Linked DNA regions of Variovorax paradoxus. The protein of the gene in region 1 interacts with the protein of each later gene in a pairwise test. Links are inferred from orthologs where the notes say so. Each region holds a gene or a part of one and is shown in the gene's direction. Other genes may lie near its edges.

What was found.
Region 2: the proteins of L3V85_RS04900 (region 1) and L3V85_RS31570 interact in binary tests that used the Escherichia coli proteins (3 or more experiments, as listed by UniProt). The link is inferred for Variovorax paradoxus from one-to-one orthologs.

What each region holds. Positions count from the first base shown.
Region 1 is NZ_CP091716.1:992,857-995,770, forward strand. What follows is about bases 42-2,770. They hold L3V85_RS04900 (PTS sugar transporter subunit IIA), read left to right. Parts: upstream 42-1,036; coding sequence 1,037-1,504; downstream 1,505-2,770. Other genes in these bases: L3V85_RS04890 (ATP-dependent helicase), read left to right, coding at 42-185; hpf (ribosome hibernation-promoting factor, HPF/YfiA family), read left to right, coding at 518-847; hprK (HPr(Ser) kinase/phosphatase), read left to right, coding at 1,600-2,559; fur (ferric iron uptake transcriptional regulator), read right to left, coding at 2,608-2,770. In the rest of the region: more of L3V85_RS04890, read left to right, coding at 1-41; more of fur, read right to left, coding at 2,771-2,914. UniProt on the Escherichia coli protein: Seems to have a role in regulating nitrogen assimilation.
Region 2 is NZ_CP091716.1:6,733,227-6,736,731, reverse strand. Bases 10-3,329 are described here. They hold L3V85_RS31570 (DUF4118 domain-containing protein), read left to right. Parts: upstream 10-375; coding sequence 376-3,129; downstream 3,130-3,329. Other genes in these bases: kdpE (two-component system response regulator KdpE), read left to right, coding at 3,134-3,329; L3V85_RS37375 (hypothetical protein), read left to right, coding at 230-361; L3V85_RS31575 (hypothetical protein), read left to right, coding at 10-240. Outside these bases: more of L3V85_RS31575, read left to right, coding at 1-9; more of kdpE, read left to right, coding at 3,330-3,505. UniProt on the Escherichia coli protein: Member of the two-component regulatory system KdpD/KdpE involved in the regulation of the kdp operon. KdpD may function as a membrane-associated protein kinase that phosphorylates KdpE in response to environmental signals.

The sequences.
Region 1 (2,914 bases):
TCACGCAGCAGGCGGTGCGCGGCGACCGGCATCTGTACGCCAACCGCACGCGCTTCATCACGGATGCCGACCTCGCGGGCTTCGAGCAGCAGACCTGGCCGCCTCCGCCGGAGCGCCCGCCGGCCGTACCCCCACCGACTGCCGTGATCGACCTGCGCAACCGCATGCGCGCCGCCTGGCGCTGAGCCCGTTCACTGGCCCTTGCGGTGGCAGGGTCTCGGGGTCTTTCCTGCTGAAACACTTTTGATCGAAACGCGGCGGCGCCTGTCCCGTGCGTGGGCACTGCTATCGATTCGCTAGCGTGACGACAGAGGCACGCGATACGGCCGCCGCTTGGGGCAACCCTGGTATTGCAATACCGTGACAGCTTGGGCATAGTGAATCGACCTTCCCAGCTTTCTTCTTCTCCCCCTCAGTCTCTTTCTTCTCCCCCGATTCCCCAGACAACTGTTTCGCCGGCCAAGCTCCATTCCGGAGTGCGGTCATTTCCCCAACCGTCAATTCCAGGAGGTCATTCATGAATTTGACGATCAGCGGTCATCACCTCGACGTCACACCTGCCTTGCGCACCTACGTCACGAGCAAGCTGGACCGGATCACGCGACATTTCGACCAGGTAGTCGATGTCAAGGTGATCCTCACGGTGGAAAAGCAGAAGGAAAAGGAACGCCGCCAAAGGGCGGAATGCAACATCCACGTCAAAGGCAATGACATGTTCGCGGAGTCGAGCCACGCTGATCTCTACGCTGCGGTCGATGAACTGGTCGACAAGCTCGACCGCCAGGTGGTTCGCCACAAGGACCGGCTGCAGGACCATCATCACGCGACACCCAAGCGCCTGATGTGAACGACGAGCCCTCCGGCTCACCCACAGGCCGCCTCCGGGCGGCCTTTTGTTTTCCGACTATTGCGCTAGGGCATTGCGCGCTCCCAGAGGGCGGGCGAGGCCTCCGGACAACATGTAGACAGAAAGTAAATAGGGGGACTGGGGGTTTTTACCAAGCGGGTGCATAATCGCCCCCGCTCTGCACCCACCATGAATCGCCTCGCGTCCATCCTGCCGCCCGCTCAAGTGCTCGTGAGCGTTGACGCTACTAGCAAGAAACGTGCTTTCGAAGAAGCAGGTCTGCTGTTCGAAAGCCTTCACGGTCTGGGACGCGCCCTGATCACCGACAGCCTGTTTGCGCGCGAGCGCCTCGGCTCCACCGGTCTGGGCCACGGTGTCGCCATTCCGCATGGCCGCATCAAGGGCCTGAAGGCGCCGATGGCCGCCGTGTTCCAGCTGGCCAACCCGATCGGCTTCGACGCCCCCGACGAACAGCCTGTCGCTTTGCTGATCTTCCTGCTGGTGCCCGAAGCGGCCACGCAGAAGCACCTCGAAATCCTCTCTGAAATCGCCGAGCTGCTGAGCGACTCCAGCCTGCGCGAACAGATCAAGTCCAGCACCGACGCCGCCGCCCTGCACGGCCTCATTGCCGGCTGGCACTCCACCCAGGTCGCCTGAGCGCATGCGTCGGCACGCGCGGCTGCTGATAAGCTGCGCGGCTCTCTCCGTCACTCCAACGCAATGCTGGCGCCGCCGCGCCGGCTCCTGAACGCATGAAGCCGACCGTCATCAGCGCCGATGCCATGTTCGAGGAGTTCCGCGGGTCGCTCCGCTGGGAATGGCTCGCCGGGCTCGGGGCGTCAGAGCGCCAGTTCGACCCCGAAGTCATCAGCCGCGCGCAGTCGGCCGCCGACCTGGTCGGCTACCTCAATTACATCCATCCGTACCGCGTGCAGATCCTGGGCGCGCGCGAAGTGGCCTACCTGACGCGCGGCAGCCAGGAAGACTGCGCCCGCCGCATCGCCCGCATCGTCACGCTGGAGCCGCCGATGCTGGTGCTGGCCGACGGCCAGGCCGCGCCCGACGAACTGCTGTCGATCTGCGAGCGCGCCCAGTTGCCGCTCTTTGCCACGCGCGAATCCTCGGCCTTCGTGATCGACCTGCTGCGCGCCTATCTGTCCAAGCACTTCGCCGAGCGCACCTCGATGCACGGCGTGTTCATGGACATCCTGGGCATGGGCGTGATGATCACGGGCGAGTCGGGCCTGGGCAAGAGCGAGCTGGGCCTGGAGCTGATCTCGCGCGGCAACGGCCTCGTGGCCGACGACGCGGTCGACCTGTACCGCATCAACCAGAACACCATCGAAGGGCGCTGCCCCGACCTGCTGCTGAACCTGCTGGAAGTGCGCGGCATTGGCCTCTTGGACATCCGCGCGATCTTCGGCGAGACGGCGGTGCGCCGGAAGATGCGCCTGAAGCTCATCGTGCATCTGGTGCGGCGCGACAGCTTCGAGCGCGACTACGAGCGCATGCCCTCGGCGCCGCTCACGCAGGACGTGCTGGGCATTCCGGTGCGCAAGGTCATCATCCAGGTGGTGGCGGGGCGGAACATCGCCGTGCTGGTCGAGGCGGCGGTGCGCAACTCCATCCTGCAGCTGCGGGGCATCGACACCTATGCCGATTTCGTGGCGCGCCACCACAAGGCGATGGAAAACGCCCGCGACAGCGACTGAAAGCAAAAAAGGGGCTTGCGCCCCTTTTCTCTTTCTTCCTGTTGCCGTTCAGCGCTTCTTGACGCAATCCCCGCAAAGACCGTACAGCGACATGGCGTGATCCTGCAGGATCCAGCCCTTGTCCTTGGCGATCATCTGCTGGCGGCGCTCGATCTCGGCGTCGTAGAACTCCTCGACCTTGCCGCACGAAGTGCAGATCAGGTGGTCGTGGTGCGTGCCTTCGTTGAGTTCGTAGACGGCCTTGCCGCTTTCGAAGTGGCTGCGCTCGAGGATGCCGGCCTGCTCGAACTGGGTCAGCACCCGGTAGACAGTGGCCAGGCCGATGTCCGAATGCTCGTTGAGAAGCACGCGAAAC
Region 2 (3,505 bases), 5.7 Mb from region 1 along the record:
GTGCGCCGCAGTGTGGCCGGCTGCCCCGACGCGGGTGTGGTGCGCTGCGAGCCGCTGCTGCACGCCTGCAGCACGCAGGAAAGCGATGCGCCCTGCGTGCGCCTGATGATCCGCCTGCCGATCGGCAGCTACGCGGACGTGCTGCATCGCCTGATCGAATGCGTGCCTTCGGGCGAGATCGGCCGGCTCGTGAGCTGGCGCGACCACCTCGCGCGCTGCGGCCTCGGCCATGGTCACTGACCTGCTTCTGGCCCTGCTGGCGATGGCGGCGCTGTTCGTGCCGCTCGGCTTTGCGTGGTGGGTGCTCTCGCGCACCGCGCGGCGCCGCACCGACCGCCGCAAGGACCCTCCGATGCGATAACCTGCACGGCACCCATGCTCGACGACCGCCCCGACCCCGACGCCCTGCTCGCGCAACTGCGCAGCGACGAGGCGCGCGCGCAGCGCGGCAAGCTGCGCATCTACTTCGGCGCCAGCGCGGGCGTCGGCAAGACCTGGGCCATGCTCAGCGCCGCGCAGCGCGAACGCGCCGCCGGGCGCGACGTGCTGATCGGCGTGGTCGAGACCCACGGCCGCAGCGAAACCGCCGCGCTGCTCGCCGGCCTCGAGGCGCTGCCGCTGCGCGAGCTGGCCTACCGCGGGCGCACCCTCGCCGAGTTCGACCTCGACGCCGCGCTGGCCCGCAAGCCCGCCGTGCTGCTGGTCGACGAACTGGCCCACACCAACGCCCCCGGCTCGCGCCATGCCAAGCGCTGGCAGGATGTGCAGGAGCTGCTGGCCGCCGGCATCGAGGTGTGGTCGGCGCTCAACGTGCAGCACCTGGAAAGCCTGAACGGCACAGTCGGTGCCATCACCGGCGTGCGGGTGCACGAGACCGTGCCCGACACCGTGCTCGACGAGGCCGACGAAGTGGTGCTGGTCGACGTCACGCCCGACGAACTCACGGCGCGGCTCGCGGCCGGCAAGGTCTACCTGCCGCAGCAGGCCGAGCGCGCGGCGCAGAACTTCTTTCGCAAGGGCAACCTCATCGCGCTGCGCGAGATCGCGCTGCGGCGCACCGCCGAGCACGTGGAAGACGACGTGCGCGGCTGGCGCGTGGAGCAGTCGGGGCCGGGCGCCGGCGGGAACGGAAAGGGGCGCGGGCTGCAGGCCTGGAACACATCGGGCGCGATCCTCGCCTGCGTCGGCCCGCACGAAGGCGCGGCGCAGACGGTGCGCACCGCCGCGCGCCTGGCGGGCCAGCTCAACGTGCGCTGGCATGCGGTGTATGTGGAGACACCCCGGCTGCAGAGGCTGGCCGCCGCCGAGCGCGACCGCATCCTCGCGGTGCTCAAGCTGGCGGAAGAACTGGGCGCCGCCACGGCGGTGCTCACCGGCTCCGACGTGGCCGAGCAGCTCGCCGAACAGGCAAGGCGGCTCAATTGCGCCACGCTGGTCATCGGGCGCCCGGAGCCGGCCACGGGCTGGCGCCGCTGGTGGCCGGCGGCCGCGTCGCCGCCGTTGTCGCGTGCGCTGGCACAGCGCGCGCCCGCGCTCGACATCATGGAAGTCGCGCCCGCCGACAGTTCGCGCCGGCTGTCGCGCGCGCCGCTGGAGGGCGCGCGCATCGACAGCGACGACCACGAGAAGGCGCCGACCTACTGGCCGGGCTATGCCTGGGCCACCGCCACCAGCGTCGCGCTGACGCTGATCTGCACGCCGCTGGCAGGCGTGCTGGAGCTGTCGAACATCGTCATGCTGTTCCTGCTCGGCGTGGTGGGCGTGGCGATGCGTTTCGGGCGCGGGCCTTCGGCGCTGGCGGCGCTGCTCAACGTGGCGGCCTTCGACTATTTCTTCGTGCCGCCGCGCATGTCCTTCGCGGTCAGCGACGTGCAGTACGTGCTGACCTTCGCGATCATGCTGGGCGTCGGCCTGCTGGTGGGGCAGCTCACGGCCGGTCTGCGCTTCGCGGCCGGCGTGTCGACCAGCCGCGAGCGGCGCGCGCGCTCGCTGTTCGAGCTGACGCGGGAGCTGTCCGCCGCGCTCGAGAGTTCGCAGGTGGTCGCGCTCGGCACGGCAGCGGTGCAGGGGCACTTCGGCGGCCATGCGCTGGTGCTGGTGACCGACGCGGCCGACCAGCTCGTGCTGCCGGCCCATGCGCCCGAGGGCTTCGATCCGCAGGTGGCCGACTGGGCCTTCCGCCACGGCCAGCCGGCGGGCCTTGCGACCGCCACGCTGGCCGCGCAGCCCTGGCACTACGTGCCGCTGCGCGCGCCGATGCGCGTGCGCGGCGTGCTGGCGCTGTCGCCCGCGCAGCCGCGCTGGCTGCTCATTCCCGAGCAGGCGCAGCAGCTCGACACGCTGGCGCGGCAGATCGCGATTGCGCTGGAGCGGGTGCACTACGTCGAGGTGGCGCAGCAGGCGGTGGTAGAGATGGAATCGGAGCGGCTGCGCAACGCGCTGCTCGGCGCCATCTCGCACGACGTGCGCACGCCGCTCACCGCGCTGATCGCCCTGGCCGAGTCGCTGCAGACCCTGCCGCCCGAGGAGCACGACAACGCCGCGCGCGCCATCGTCGCGCAGGCGCACGAGCTGCATGCGCTGGTCAACAACCTGCTGGACATGGCGCGGCTCGAAAGCGGCATCGCCGGCGGCGCGGTCAACCTGCGGCGCGACTGGCAGTCGGTGGAAGAGGTGGTGGGCTCGGCCATCCGCGCGGCGCGCACCTCGCTGGGAAACACTGTCGTGCGCACCGCACTCGACGCCGAGCTGCCGCTGGTCGAGTTCGACGCGGTGCTGATCGAGCGCGTGCTCGTCAACCTGCTGGAAAACGCCACCAAGTACGGCGCGCCGCCCATCGAGGTCGGCGCGCGGGCCGAGCCCGGCACGCTGGTGCTCACGGTGCGCGATCACGGGCCCGGCCTGCCCGCCGCATTGCTCGGCCACGAGCAGAAGCTGTTCGACAAGTTCACGCGCGGCGAGGTCGAGTCGGCCACGCCGGGCGTGGGCCTGGGCCTGGCGATCTGCAAGGCGGTGGTGAGTGCGCACGGCGGTGAGATCACGGCAGGCAACGCGCGCGACGGCGGTGCAGAATTCACGGTCACCCTGCCGCGTCGCGACCCCCCAGAACCCGCCGAAGCACAACTCTGAAGCCATGCCAGCCCCCACCGCCATCGTGATCGAAGACGAGCCGCAGATCCGCCGGTTCGTGCGCGGCGCGCTCGAGGCCGAGGGCTGGCTGGTGCACGAAGCCGGCACCTTGCGCGACGGCTTGGCGGCGGCCGGCACGCGCCAGCCCGACCTGCTGGTGCTCGACCTCGGCCTGCCCGACGGCGACGGCGTTTCGCTGATCCGCGACGTGCGCGGCTGGTCGGCGGTGCCGATCATCGTGCTGTCGGCGCGCACCGACGAGGCCGACAAGATCGCCGCGCTCGATGCCGGCGCCGACGACTACCTGACCAAGCCCTTCGGCACCGGCGAGCTGCTGGCGCGCGTGCGGGCCAACCTCAGGCGCCCGCGCGCCGCG